3 regions of the Streptomyces sp. NPDC111507 genome follow, and region 3 is predicted to be linked to each of the others. Evidence: riboswitches for the same ligand, from Rfam matches in the RefSeq annotation. Region 3 holds a riboswitch; each other region holds the start of a gene.

Region 1 (4,790 bases), on a different contig from region 3:
CACCGTCCGGCGGGCCGTCGCGACGAGCTCGCCCCACGCGGCCGCCACCTCCCGCTCGCGCGCGCTCTCCCCCACGTCCCGCGCTTCCCGTGCGTCCCGCCGCTGCTCAGCCATGTGGCGATCCTGCCAGGCAGGGACGTCAACCCCCTGCCGGTGAGGGCACTTTAGGGCGGAAGACAAGCGTCCGTAAGGGCACATAGCAGCGCATATCGCCCTCCACGGGTGATTGGCTGGCGATCGACGGGCTTTCAACGATCTTCCAATAGCCTCTGGGGGATTTGTCACGCACGTCGCCATTCCGGGGGGAAACATGGCTCGTGACCACAAACCACTTCTTCGCCGTGCCCGCGTCCTCGCGGCGGCGGCCGCCGTGGCGGCGCTCACCGCCGCGGGGACCGTCCTCACCGGGACCCCGGTCGCCGCGGCGGCCAACCCCAAGGGCCACGACGTCTCCTCGCACCAGAAGAACGTCGACTGGCAGAGCGCGAAAGCGAAGGGCGCCCGGTTCGTCTATGTGAAGGCGACCGAGTCCCACACGTATCGCAATCCGTACTTCGGCCGGCAGTACGACGGAGCGCGCGACGCGGGGATCCTGCGCGGCGCCTACCACTTCGCGGTGCCGGACAAGTCGTCCGGCGCCACCCAGGCCGCGTACTTCGTGCGCAACGGCGGCGCCTGGCGCGCGGACGGCTGGACGCTGCCGCCCGCGCTCGACATGGAGTACAACCCGTACGACAAGAAGCACAAGTGCTACGGCCTGAGCAAGGCCAGGATCGTGAGCTGGATCCAGGCGTTCAGTGACGAACTCGAACGGGAGACCGGCCGCCGTCCCGTCATCTACACGACCACCCACTGGTGGAACACCTGCACCGGCGGCAGCGGCGCCTTCGCCGCGAACCACGCCCTCTGGCTCGCCCGCTACGACTCGGCGGACACGGGCGCGTTGCCGGCCGGCTGGTCGACGTGGACGTTCTGGCAGTACGACAACAACGGCACGCTCCCGGGTGACCAGAATCTCTTCAACGGATCCATGAGCCGGCTCAAGCAGTTCGCCGCGGGCTAGAAGCCCTCGAACAACCTCCGGCGGAACCCGATATTCCGCCTCCGTTCGAACATCTGGTAAACCGTCGGACCGCCCCTCCCGCACACTGGTCATCACAAGCGGAGGGGCGGTCCACCGTTTGGTACACCCCAACGCCCGCCCCAGTTCATCTTCCGTTCACTCAGGTTGCCTACGGTCCACCTGCCACTGACGTCAAACAGAAGCCTGGGTAAATGGAACACATCACGCTCCTCCTCGGAATCGTGATCGTCACCGCTCTCGTGTTCGATTTCACGAACGGTTTCCACGACACTGCCAACGCGATGGCGACCACCATCTCGACCGGCGCTCTGAAGCCCAAGACGGCGGTGGCCATGTCCGCCGTGCTGAACCTCGTCGGCGCGTTCCTCTCCGTGGAGGTCGCCAAGACGATCTCCGGCGGGATCATCAACGAAGAGGGCATACGCGTCCAGGTGATCTTCGCGGCGCTCGTCGGCGCCATCCTCTGGAATCTGCTGACCTGGCTTCTGGGTCTGCCCTCCAGTTCCTCCCACGCACTGTTCGGCGGCCTGATCGGCGCCGCGGTCATGTCGGCCGGCTGGTCGTCGGTGAACGGTTCGACCGTCGTCACCAAGGTGCTGATCCCCGCGGTCGCCGCGCCCATCGTGGCCGGACTCGCCGCGACGCTGGCCACCCGGCTGACGTACCGGATCGGCAACCGCGCCGACGAGAAGGCGACCGCCAAGGGGTACCGCGCCGGCCAGATCGCCTCCGCCGGCCTGGTCTCCCTGGCGCACGGCACGAACGACGCCCAGAAGACGATGGGCATCATCACCCTCGCCCTGGTCACCGGCGGCGTCATCGCCCCGGGCTCGAACCCCCCGCTGTGGGTCATCGTCTCGGCCGGTACGGCCATCGCGCTCGGCACCTACCTGGGCGGCTGGCGCATCATCCGCACCCTGGGCAAGGGCCTCACGGACCTCGCGCCGCCGCAGGGCTTCGCCGCCCAGACCAGCGCCGCGACGGCCATCCTGGCCTCCTCCCACATCGGCTTCTCCCTCTCCACCACCCAGGTCTGCTCCGGCGCCGTGATGGGCTCGGGCCTCGGCCGCAAGGGCGGCGTGGTCCGCTGGTCGACCGCGACCCGGATGTTCGTCGCCTGGGGCCTGACCCTGCCGGCCGCCGGTCTGGCCGGTGCCTCCGCCGAGTTCCTCACCAAGCAGGGCACCTGGGGCATCGTCCTCACCGGCGCGCTGCTCGTCGCCGGCGCCGGCACTATCTGGAAGCTCTCCCGCCGCCAGCCGGTCACCGTCGACAACGTCAACGACGTCGACGACGTCGACGCCGAACCCGCGGGCGTCGTCACCGCCGCGGTCGCCGCCGTCACCCCGCCGCCCGCGGGCCCCGTCACCGGCGGCCTGTCCGGCGACCTGAAGACCACCATCCCGTCCCCGGACGCGGAGCCCACCCGCCCGGCCACGGTGTAAGGACAGAACAGCATGCACATCGACTGGGCAGCCCTCGGCTCCGTCTTCGGAGTCAGCCTCGTGACCACCGTCGGCCTCGTCGGCCTCTTCACCCTCGGCATCGTCGGACTCTCCAAGCGCGAGTCCGCGTCCGCCCAGGGCGGCTCCGCGACCCTCGCGGTCACCGGCGCGTACGTCTGCTTCGCGGCGTGCGCCGCGGCGGTGGCGTACGGCATCTTCCTGATCGTCGGCAAGTAACCCAAAACGGGCGTCACTTCGCGTGGGGTGCGGGACGGATCACCGTCCCGCACCCCACCTGTATGTGGGCCTTCGCACACTCTCCCCGCGCAGGTCAACAGCAAGTTGACGGGTCTTCCAACCCGTGGTGGACTGCCGGAGCCAAGTACGGCGACAGAAGAGGAAGCCGGTGTGAATCCGGCGCGGTCCCGCCACTGTGACCGGGGAAGGAACTCCCCGGGAGCCAGGAACTCTCCCCGCCGGTCTCGTCGAACCAGGGCGTGGACACCCTGAGTGAGGACATAACGCCATGCGCGGCTGCCCAAGTGCCCCCCGAGCGACGGTTCCACCCGACCTGACGGTCGGCTGACCCCGTGCGTGCCGATCGCGTCTACGCGTACGGCGCCGCCGCCGGCCTCCTCGGCGATCTGCTGCTCGGCGATCCCCGCCGGGGGCATCCGGTCGCCCTGTTCGGGCGGACCGCGGGCGCCCTGGAGCGGGTGCTGTGGCGGGACCACCGCGGGTGGGGCGCCCTGCACACCGCCGTATGTGTGGGCGGTGCCGCCGGACTCGCCGCCGTCGCTTCCCGCGCCGTACGCCCCTCACGTGCCGCGTCCCTCGCGCTGACGGCCGCCGCCACCTGGGCCGTCGTCGGGGGCACCACACTCGGGCGGGAGGCCCGGGCGATCGGTGACGCCCTCGCGGACGGGGAGATCGAGATCGCCAGGGAGCGGCTGCCGCATCTGTGCGGACGGGATCCCCAGGCCCTCGACGCCGACGGCATCGCGCGCGCCGTCGTGGAGTCCGTCGCCGAGAACACCTCCGACGCCGTGGTGGGCGCCCTGGTGTGGGGTGCCGTGGCCGGAGTCCCGGGGCTCGTGGGCTTTCGGGCCGTCAACACCCTTGACGCCATGGTCGGTCACAGGTCGACCAGGTACCGGCGGTACGGGTGGGCCTCGGCTCGGCTCGACGACGTCGCCGGGTGGCCGGGGGCTCGTCTCACCGCCGTGCTCGCCGCTCTCGCGGGTGACAGTCCACGAGGGGCCCTGCGAGCCTGGCGCGCCGACGCCGTCAAGCATCCGAGCCCCAACGCCGGGCCCGTGGAGGCCTCGTTCGCGGGGGCGCTCGGGGTGCGCCTGGGCGGCACCCTCTCCTACGGCGGGCGCGTCGAGCACCGGCCCGAACTCAACGGCGCCGGGCGCGCCGTGCACGTCGACGACATCGAGCGGGCCGTACGGCTGTCACGCCGTGTCGGCTGGCTCGCCCTCGGCGTGAGCGCCGGCGGGCGGCTGCTCGTACAGAGGCTTCTCAGGAAGGGGCGTACGTCATGAGCGGCGGGCTGCTCGTCGCCGGGACCACCTCCGACGCGGGCAAGAGCGTCGTGACCGCCGGGATCTGCCGGTGGCTGGTGCGACAGGACGTCAAGGTCGCGCCCTTCAAGGCACAGAACATGTCCCTCAACTCGTTCGTGACGCGCGAGGGCGCCGAGATCGGGCGCGCGCAGGCCATGCAGGCACAGGCCGCCCGGGTGGAGCCGACCGCGCTCATGAACCCCGTGCTGCTCAAGCCGGGCAGCGACCGGAGCAGTCAGGTCGTCCTCATGGGCAGGCCCGTGGGTGAGATGACGGCCCGTGGCTACCACGGCGGGCGCCAGGAAGCCCTCCTCACCACCGTGCTGGACTGTCTCGCCGAGTTGCGGGGCACGTATGACGCGGTGATCTGTGAGGGGGCCGGCAGTCCTGCCGAGATCAATCTGCGGCGGACCGACATCGTGAACATGGGGATCGCGCGCAATGCGCGGCTGCCCGTGCTCGTCGTCGGCGACATCGACCGCGGGGGTGTGTTCGCCTCGTTCTTCGGGACGGTCGCGCTGCTGTCGCGCGAGGACCAGGAGTTCGTCGCCGGGTTCCTCGTCAACAAGTTCAGGGGGGACGTCTCCCTGCTGGAGCCGGGGCTCGACATGCTCCACGGCCTCACCGGACGGCGTACGTACGGCGTCCTGCCGTTCCGGCACGGCCTCGGCATCGACGAGGAGGACGGGCTGC
Region 2 (4,790 bases), on a different contig from region 3:
CCCTGCGCGAGGACGACGACCCGGTCGCAGTACATGGCCGCGAGGTTGAGGTCGTGCAGGGCGACGACGCTGGTGACGCGGAGTTCCGCGATCAGGGCCAGCAGGTCGAGCTGGTGCTGGATGTCGAGGTGGTTGGTGGGCTCGTCGAGGAGGAGTTCGCGTGGTTCCTGCGCGAGTGCCCGGGCGATGTGGACGCGTTGGCGCTCGCCGCCCGAGAGCGTGTGCCAGGAGCGGTCGGCCTTGTCGGTCAGGTCCGCACGCTCCAGCGCGGTGCGAACGGCCTTCTCGTCGGCCGGAGTCGAGGGCGACCAGGCGCGTCGGTGGGGGATGCGGCCGAGACGTACGACGTCGAGCACGGTCAGGTCGAGCTGGGTGTCGACCTGCTGTTCGACGACGGCGACGCGCCGGGCGATGGCCCGGCGGCCGAGGTCGCCGAGCGGGTGCCCGTCGAGGGTGACGACGCCGGAGGCGGGAGTGAGGACACCGGCGAGCAGACGCAGCAGGGTGGACTTGCCGGAGCCGTTGGGGCCGAGCAGACCGGTGACGGATCCAGGCAGTGGTGTGAGGTCGACGCCGTCCAGGATCAGCCGGCCGGCGGCGGTGCGGGAGACACGGTCGGCGCCGAGCGTCATCGGTTCACCCTTCGGGTGCGGTACAGGATCAGCACGAAGCCGGGCACACCGATCAGCGAGGTGACCACACCCACGGGCACCTCCTGCGGGTCGAGTGCGGTACGGGCCACGGTGTCGGCCCAGACCAGGAAGACCGCCCCGGTGAGCGCGGTCACCGGCAGCAGCCGGGCGTGTCCGGGGCCGCCGAGGGCGCGTGCGGCGTGCGGCAGGACGAGGCCCACGAAGCCGATCGCGCCGGCCACGCTGACGAGCGCGGCGGTCAGCAGCGCCGTGCCGCACAGGAGCACCAGCCGGGTACGGGCCACGGAGACGCCGAGGGAGGCCGCCGCTTGCGGCCCGAACGCGAAGGCGTCGAGTGTGCGCGCGTGTCCGAGGCAGACCAGCAGGACGATCGCGAGGACGGCCGCGCACAGCCATACATCGGTCCAGTCCGCTCCGCCGAGCGAGCCCAGCAGCCAGAACAGGACACCCCGGGTGGTCTCGGCGTCGGCCGCCGTCATCACGACGAAGGAGGTGAGCGCGGAGAACAGCTGCATGGCGGCGACCCCGGCGAGCACCACCCGATCGGTCGTGCCGCCGAGGGTGTGGCTGAGCAGCAGCACCAGGGCGAAGGAGCACAGCGCGCCCACGAACGCGCCCCCGGAGACGGACAGCGCTCCACCGCCGGCGCCCAGCACGACGACCACGACGGCCCCCGTCGAGGCCCCGGAGGAGACGCCGAGGACGAACGGGTCGGCGAGCGGGTTGCGCAGCAAGGACTGCATGACCGCCCCGCACACCGCGAGCCCGGCGCCGCAGACCGCGGCGAGCAGGGTGCGGGGCAACCGCAGGTTCCACACGATGCCGTCGCGGATGGGGGACAGCTCCGAGGTCCGGCCACCGAGGTGGGAGGCCACCGCGGACCAGACCTCCCCGACGCCTATGTCCGCGGGGCCGATGGTGATGGCCACCGCCACGGACGCGACGAGCACGGCGAGCCCGGCCGCCGCACGCACCACGGTGGAGGTCATGGCGGCGGTGGTCACCCGGCGAGCCCGTACTCGCGCAGCGCCGCGGCCACCTTCTCGACACCTTCGACCGTGCGGATGGTCGGATTCATCGCCTGTCCGCTGAGCAGCACGTACCGCTTGTTCTTCACCGCGTCCATGTTCTTGGTGGCCGGATTGGTCTCCAGGAACTCGATCTTCTTCGTGGCGGTCTCGGCGGTCTGCGACCTGCGGGTGAGGTCACCGATCACCAGGACGTCGGGATCGCGGTCGGCGACGGTCTCCCAGTTGATCTGGGGCCATTCCTGCTTGGTGTCGGCGAAGACGTTCTTCGCGCCGAGGGTGTTGGTGATGATGCCGGGGGCGCCGCAGCAGCCCCCCATGTACGGGGCTTCCTGGTTGGCGAACCAGTAGAGGACCGTGGTGCCGGACGCGTCGATCCCGTCCGTGGCCTTCGCCACCCGTGCCTTCAGGTCCGCGACGAGTGTGGCGCCGCGCTCCTCGACGCCGAAGACCGCGGCCAGGTCGCGTACTTCGCCGTAGACCGCCTCCATGGTCAGCGGCCCGGTGCGCACGCCATCGCCGTCACCGCTGTTGTCCTTGCCCTCGCAGTCGGCGGGCGAGAGGTACGTGGGCACACCCAGCTCCTCGAACTTCTCGCGCGGAGCCACACCGCCCTTGGCCAGTGTGGAGGCGAAGGAGGCGGCGACGAAGTCGGGTTCGGCGTCGAGGACCTTCTCGAAGGAGGGGGCGTCGTCCGCGAGCCGCGGCACCTTCCCGTTGGCCTTCTCCAGGCCCTTCATGACCGGGTCGGTCCAGGTGGCGGTGCCCACCATGCGGTCGGCGAGGCCGAGGGACAGCATGATCTCCGTGCTGCCCTGGTTCAGGGACACGGCCCGCTTCGGCGCCGAGGCGATCGTGACCTTCCGGCCGCAGTTGTCGAGCGACACCGCACCGGTGGATTTCGGCGACTTGTCTCCGTCGGCGGACGAGCCGCCGCCACAAGCGGTCAGCAACAGGGCTCCGGAAAGGAGCAGGGCACAGTGGTGGGCTGGGCGCGCAACGGGCACGGGACATCCTCTGGCGTCGAGGGCCCAGGCGCGGGGCCCGTTCGTACGGTCCGCCAGCAGGTCTTCGGGCTCGGGATCGGCCGGACGAGGCGCCTTCCCGGACTCCGGTCACGTATGACCGCCGTCCAGTGGCTTCGTGTTGCCCCGCCCGTCACCCTTACCGCTGCGCGTCAGCTCCGGATTCGCACCGGATTCCCTTGACTGGCCCCGGCAAATTATCACGCCCCCGTCAGCCGCGGCTTCAGCACGATTGTTAGCCTTGGTTGTGATCCAATTCCCCGTGCCCGGCCAAGGCTTGCGATGAGCGCCGTCGGCTCCTTCCCGCTCGGTGCCGCGACCACGCTCGCCGAACTCGCCGCGGATCCGCATCCGCGCCTGGCGCGACTGCGTACCCACGAGCCCGTTTCCTGGCTGCCCGAGCTGGACGGCTGGCTGGTGACCCGCCGTGATCTCGCGCTGAACGTGATGCGGGACCCCGCGACCTTCACCGTCGACGACCCTCGGTTCTCCACCGCACAGGTCGTCGGCCCGAGCATGCTGTCCCTGGACGGTGACGAGCACACCCGCCACCGGGAGCCCTTCACCGCTCCCTTCCGCCCCAGGGAAGTACGCGAGGGCTTCGCCTCGTTCATCGAGCGGGAGACCGACCGGCTCATCACCGCGCTGCAACCGGCGGGCGCCGTCGAACTGCGGCGTGCCTTCGCCGGCCCGCTCGCCGTCGCCGTCGTGACCGAGGCGCTCGGGCTGGTCGGCACCAGCGCGGACACGGTGCTCTCCTGGTACGACTCCATCGTGCGGTCGGTCTCGGACATCACCGCGGGACACGCGGCGGCACCCGCGGGCGCCGAGGCGTACGCGCGGCTGAGGGCCGCCGTCGAAGCCACCGTCGCCGACCGGGGCGCGGCGTCGCTCCTCGGCTCCGCCGCCGAGCGGCTGGCGCTGCCCGAAGTGGCGTCCAACGCCGCGGTGCTGATGTTCGGCGGGATAGAGACCACCGAGGCGATGATCACCAACGCGCTGCTGCACCTGCTGCGACACCCCGGCCAACTCGCCCTCGTCCGTGACGACGACGGCCTGCTGGACGGCGCGATCGAGGAATCGCTGCGCCTCGAACCCGGAGCGGCGGTCGTGGACCGGTACGCCACCCGTGACACCGTCCTCGGCCCGGCCACGATCCGCCGGGGTGAACTGGTCACCGTCTCTCTGGCCGGCGCCAACCGCGACCCGGCCGTCTTCCCCGATCCCGATCGGTTCGACGTCCGCCGCGAGAACGCGCGTCTCCAGCTGGCCTTCGCGCACGGCCCGCACTACTGCATCGCCGCGCACCTCGCCCGGCTGGAGACCCGTATCGCCCTTCAGCGCCTGCTCGAACGCCTGCCCGCCCTGCGCCTCGACCCGGCCCGACCGGCCACTCCGCAGGGGCTGGTCTTCCGCAAGCCGCCCACCCTGCATGTGCTGTGGGACGGTCCCGCCTGATCAGCGTGACACCGGAGTGCGTCGCAGGGATCTCAGGAAGGGCCGCAGAAGCCATCGCCGGGCGGGTACCTCCACGTACTCGTACAGGAGCCAGGCGAATGCCAGGGACACCGCGAAGGCGCTGATCGCGCCGATCGGCGACGGTTTGAACAGGTGCTGTCCCGCGCGCAGCACGAGCAGGTGGACCATGTAGAAAGCGAAGGAGAGTTCACCCAGCCGGACGAGGGCCGGATGTCGCCACAAGCTGGGCAGGCCGCGCACGTCGGCGAGGGCGGCCGCGGGGATCAGACAGGTGAAACCGACCAGGGTGCAGGCGACGCAGGCGTACGATCCGCCGACCTGGGAGACCAGGAAGTAGCCGATGATCGTCAGGGCCACCGACGCCTCCAGGCCGGGGCCGCGCCAGCGGCCGAGGAGCACGAGGCGGGCGACGGCGACTCCGAGGACGAACTCCGGCAGCCGGGCGGCGGGGAAGGAGTACAGGGTGCGGCCGACACCCAGCTCCAGGTCCGCCCGGGTCAGGATGAGCACGGTCAGGACGCTCGCGCCGGCGAGCGCGGTCGCGGTGAGGGCACCGGCGTGCCGCAGCAGCAGGGCGAACACGGGGAACGTCGCGTAGAAGAACG
Region 3 (4,790 bases):
ACCGTGAATGGGGTGCAACAGCGACATCCACTCGCACGCTAGCGGACCACGGTGCGCCATGCTAGCGTTGCCGTGATTTTTTTCATGAAGACTTGACCGGGGGTTGCGGTGGCCATATTCGACAAGGATATTCGAATCCTGATCGCGGACAACAAAGACTTCCGCAACATCTGGCTCGGAGAAACGTCGGCGCATTTCGGCGGACAGCTGACCAGTTTTCTCCTACCCTTGATCGCGGTCACCTACCTCCATGCCGACGGCACGGGCGTGGGACTCGTCTCGGCGGTGCAGTTCGTCCCCGTCGTGGTGCTCTCGCTGATCGCCGGGGTCATGGTCGACCGGTATCCGCCGCGCCGCACCCTCGTCACCGCGAGTGTCGCCCAGGGTGCCGCGCTTGCGGTGCTCGCCGCGTTCCAGGCGGCCGACGGGCTGAACTTCGGCCAACTTGTTGTCGCCGCCGCCGTGATCGGTGTCGCCACCGTCTTCTATGAAGTCGCCTACCAGTCCACGCTGCCCAGGCTCCTGCCGCTGAACTCCATCGCCGCGGCCAACGGCCTGCACCAGGCGACGTATTCGGTCAGCACCCTCGCCGGTCCCGCCGCGGCCGGCTTCCTCGTCGGCCAGTTGGGGGTGTCACCGACCCTGACGGTGGCCGCCGCGTGCGCCGCCGGTGCCGCCGTGAGCGGTCTGCTGCTGCGGGGTGTCAAGGCCCCCGAACAGCCACGTGAGTCGGCGCTGAAGGCGATCGGCTCCGGGCTCCGCTACACGTGGTCCTTGCGCCCGATCCGGGACCTGTGTGTTCAGGCCGGCCTGTCGAACCTGCACGAGAAGGCCTTTCTGACCGTCTTCCTGGTGTTTGCCGTGCGTGATCTCGACATGAGCGGCACCGTCGTGGGCGTGATCACCGGCATCGGCAGTGTGGGGGCCCTGATCGGTTCGCTCTGCGCCACCCGGCTCACTCAACGGTGGGCCGTCGGCGGTGTGCTGGCCCTGGGTGCGGTGCTGGCCGCGGTGGGTCTGCTGCTCGTACCCGCCGTCAGCCAGGTCGGCGGGTACGTCGCCGTGCTCGCGTCGGTCGCCATGATGGTGAACGGCTTCGGTGTCGCCCTGTTCAACGTGTTCGCCGTCAGCCTGCGACAGGCCATTCCGCCGGAGCACCAGATCGGCGCGGTGACCGCGAGTTACCGCCTTGTCGCCCTGGGAACGCTGCCCTTGGGAGCCCTCGTCGGCGGTGCCCTGGCCGACGCCCTGTCACCCGGCACGGCGCTGTGGGCCGTCGGGATCTCCTACCTCGTCGTCTCCTTCTGGCTCACGTTCTCCCCTCTCCGCGGGGCTCGCACGCTGGAGGAGGCACAGAAGCTCGGTCGTACGACGGACACGCCCGAGTCCCAGGACGCGGACCGGTCCCCTTCGGTCTGAGAGCGAGGCCGGGGCCCGAACTCAGCTGGGTTCCGCCACCACTGACCCCCTGTTCGCAGGGGACCGGCCACCGGGTGCGAGAGGAAGATCACGCCAGGTGGCGCGGTCTTGGCCCCGCACCCGACACGCGGTACGGTCGGTGCGATATCGATGACGGCAAGACGGAAGCCGGTGGGAAACCGGCACGGTCGCGCCACTGTGAACGAGAGGCTCCAGCCCGCTGGAACCCCTTGTGAGTCAGACCCGTAGCCGTCGTCCAGTGCACCACCGAGATGGGACGCGAACTCCCGAGGAGGTCCTGCCATGGCGCAGACCGTCGCCCAGCCGACAACCACCACCCCCGTCGTTCCCGCGAAGCTGCCGCTCAAGGCGATTGCTCCGTGGGCGGTCTTCTTCGGCATTCTGATGCTCGTCCTGCTGTACTTCGTCGGTGCCGAACAGGGCGCCACCTCCGTCGTTTCCGGCTCGGACGTCCACGAGTGGGTACACGACGCCCGCCACCTTCTCGGCTTCCCCTGCCACTGACCGAGGGGACCCGCAGCACTGCCATGAACTCCGCAACGGTAAGAAATCTGCTCGTGCGGGGCATGCTGGCCGGCCTCGGTGCCGGCCTGCTCGCCCTGGTTGCCGCCTACTTCCTCGGTGAGCCGAACGTCGACAGCGCGATCAGCTTCGAGGAAGCCCACTCCCACGAGCACGAGATGGAGATCGTCTCCCGCTCTCTGCAGTCCACCGCCGGTCTCGCCACCGGCGTCCTGGTCTACGGCGTCGCCTTCGGCGGTATCGCCGCGCTCGCCTTCGCCTTCGCGCTCGGCCGCGTCGGCCGCTTCAGCCCGCGGGCGACCGCACTGCTGCTGTCCGGCTGCGCGTTGATGGCCGTGTACGTCGTGCCGTTCCTGAAGTACCCGGCCAACCCGCCGTCGGTCGGCAACCCCGACACCATCGGCAAGCGGACCACCCTGTACTTCCTGATGATGGTGCTCAGCGTGCTCCTCGCGATCGCCGCCACCATCCTGGGCAAGCGGCTGGCACCCAGGATCGGCACCTGGTACGCCACCGTTGGCGCGGTGGCCGCTTTCGCCGTCGTGATCGGTCTGGCGTACGCGTTCCTGCCGGTCATCAACGAGGTGCCGAAGGACTTCCCGGCCGCCCTGCTGTGGCGGTTCCGTCTCTCCGCACTGGCCATCCAGACCGTCCTGTGGGGCGGATTCGGCCTGGTATTCGGCGAGTTGGCCGAGCGGTTGCTGAATCCCAAGCCGGTGAAGGCCGCCGCGAGCGGACGGGTCGCCGTCCCCAGCTGACACGACCCACCACACGAGTCAGGCCCCCGGAACCATCCGGGGGCCTCTCGCGTTCTCCGCGGTCTCGTAAGTCCCCTGCCGTCGGGGCGTGTTCCGTGGACGTTGGAAGTGGTCGCCCTCGGCGCGGTCAGGAAGCGAACTTCCTGACGGCGTCAGGGCTGACGGGGGTGAAGAAGTTGACGAGGTTGCCGTCGGGGTCGCGGAACAGCAGCGAACGGTTCCCCCAAGGCATGGTGGTGGGCTTGTTGACGAAGTCCTCCACGAAGCCGGTCAGGTTCTCGTACACGCCGTCCACGTCGTCGACGAGGAACTCGATGATCACGGAACGGTTGTCGGACGGACGGGCGGCGTCAGGCGCGAACAGCGGCACGGTGCGGACGCCGGCGATCGCGAGAGTGGCCGACGCCGTCCTGAGCTCGGCGAAGTCCTGGTGGGACCAGCTCGCCCGGGTGCCGGTCGCGCGCTCGTAGAAGTCGACGAGGCGTGCGACATCGCCCGTGATGACGCGGATCGAGACGAGGTTCACGATGATCTCCAGTGCGTTCGGTGGGATGCGTACGCACGGAGACTAGGAGGGATAGCGGACACATTCCGCCCGGTATTGCGGGCACACTTCTGAACATGCCCAGGCCCACAGCTCGCGTGCTGACCCTGCTGGAACTCCTGCAGTCGGGCGGCACCAGGACAGCCGCCGAACTCGCCGAGCGGCTAGACGTCGACGAACGCACCGTGCGCCGGTACGTGGACCACCTGGTCGACCTCGACGTGCCCGTCGAATCGGTGCGCGGCCGCTACGGCGGGTACCGGCTCGCCCCCGGACACCGCATGCCTCCGCTCATGCTCGGCGACGACGAAGCGCTGGCCGTGCTGCTCGGCCTGATCGCCGGTCGCCGAGCCGGGCTGCCGACGACCACGGGCACCGCCCAGGAGACGGCCACGGCCAAGATCCGGCGGGTCCTGCCCAAGCGCCTCGCCCGACGACTCGACGCCGTGCTCGACTCCCTCGCCTTCACCGCTCCGCCCGATGAGACAGCCGCACCGCAGAGCGCGGTCCTGCTCTCGATCGCCGACGCGATCCGCCATCGCCGGCCGATCTCGATCCGGTACACCGCCGCAGACGGCCGGCACAGCGCCCGCACGGTGCACCCGTACGGGCTCGTCGTCCACTCGGGCCGGTGGTACGTAACCGGTGCGGAGCCCGAGAGCGGTGAGGACCGCACGTTCCGGCTCGACCGCATCGCGGACGCGAGGTCCCTGCCCGGCTCCTTCGAGCCGCCCGCGGGAGTCGATCCGGCGCGACGCGTTCTGTCGGGGTTCGCCGAGGCCCCGTACCGGCACGAAGTGATCCTGAGGATCCGGGGGACGGCCGAGCAGATCCGTGTCCGGCTTCCGGCGAGCCTCGCGATCGTCGAGGAGCAGCGGGCAGCGGGCCGTGCGGACGGTGATGGCGAGCTCTGGTCGCGTGTCCGGTTGCGTGTGGAACGGCTCGACTGGTTGCCTCCGGTGCTCGCGTCGCTCGATCTGCCCTTCGTCATCGAGCGACCTGACGAGCTCCGCGATCTCGTCGTCGCGCTCGCCGACCGGCTGGTGAACTCCGCCCGGTGGCGCCCGCCCGACGTACGACCGGTGCCGTGAGCCCACCGCCACCACCGCCATGGCCGGCGCCGGTGGCGGTGCAGGGTCGTGCTGGTGTCACGCGGGCAGTGGCTGTTCGGCCCAGATGGTCTTGCCGGTGGCGGTCTGGCGACTGCCCCAGCGCTCGGCGACCTGGGCAACCAGCAGCAGCCCGCGCCCGCCCTCGTCGAAGATCCGGGCTCGGCGCAGGTGCGGGGCGGTGCTGCTGCCGTCGGAGACCTCGCAGATGAGCGTGGAGTCGCGGATGAGGCGTAGCCGGATCGGCGCCTCGCCGTAGCGGATGGCGTTGGTGACCAGTTCGCTGACGATCAGTTCGGTGGCGAACACCGTTTCACCCAGCCCCCACGCGGCCACCTGTTCGCCCGCCACCTTGCGGGCCCCGGCGACGGCCGCGGGATCCCGCGGCAGGTGCCAGGTCCGCATCTGCCGGGCGTC

Evidence for each region. A riboswitch is a leader RNA that binds a small molecule or an ion and turns the genes downstream of it on or off. The one in region 3 is predicted to bind cobalamin.
Region 1: it holds a riboswitch for cobalamin, as region 3 does, so the genes downstream of both, ACZ7M2_RS00350 (cobalamin biosynthesis protein) here and ACZ7M2_RS23280 (CbtB domain-containing protein) in region 3, are expected to answer to the same signal.
Region 2: it holds a riboswitch for cobalamin, as region 3 does, so the genes downstream of both, ACZ7M2_RS28185 (ABC transporter substrate-binding protein) here and ACZ7M2_RS23280 (CbtB domain-containing protein) in region 3, are expected to answer to the same signal.

Annotation. Positions count from the first base shown of each region.
Region 1 covers NZ_JBVKBU010000001.1:64,849-69,638, forward strand. Annotated here, with positions in the region: gene ACZ7M2_RS00330 (class II aldolase/adducin family protein) at 1-114, opposite strand, end outside; gene ACZ7M2_RS00335 (lysozyme) at 311-1,063, shown strand; gene ACZ7M2_RS00340 (inorganic phosphate transporter) at 1,276-2,529, shown strand; gene ACZ7M2_RS00345 (hypothetical protein) at 2,542-2,766, shown strand; cobalamin riboswitch at 2,878-3,018, shown strand; gene ACZ7M2_RS00350 (cobalamin biosynthesis protein) at 3,120-4,076, shown strand; gene ACZ7M2_RS00355 (cobyric acid synthase) at 4,073-4,790, shown strand, end outside.
Region 2 covers NZ_JBVKBU010000007.1:235,177-239,966, forward strand. Annotated here, with positions in the region: gene ACZ7M2_RS28175 (ABC transporter ATP-binding protein) at 1-632, opposite strand, end outside; gene ACZ7M2_RS28180 (FecCD family ABC transporter permease) at 629-1,642, opposite strand; gene ACZ7M2_RS28185 (ABC transporter substrate-binding protein) at 1,654-2,688, opposite strand; cobalamin riboswitch at 2,727-2,907, opposite strand; gene ACZ7M2_RS28190 (cytochrome P450) at 2,989-4,164, shown strand; gene ACZ7M2_RS28195 (acyltransferase family protein) at 4,165-4,790, opposite strand, start outside.
Region 3 covers NZ_JBVKBU010000005.1:444,334-449,123, reverse strand. Annotated here, with positions in the region: gene ACZ7M2_RS23285 (MFS transporter) at 109-1,419, shown strand; cobalamin riboswitch at 1,539-1,687, shown strand; gene ACZ7M2_RS23280 (CbtB domain-containing protein) at 1,723-1,944, shown strand; gene ACZ7M2_RS23275 (CbtA family protein) at 1,968-2,720, shown strand; gene ACZ7M2_RS23270 (VOC family protein) at 2,848-3,246, opposite strand; gene ACZ7M2_RS23265 (helix-turn-helix transcriptional regulator) at 3,342-4,355, shown strand; gene ACZ7M2_RS23260 (SpoIIE family protein phosphatase) at 4,413-4,790, opposite strand, start outside.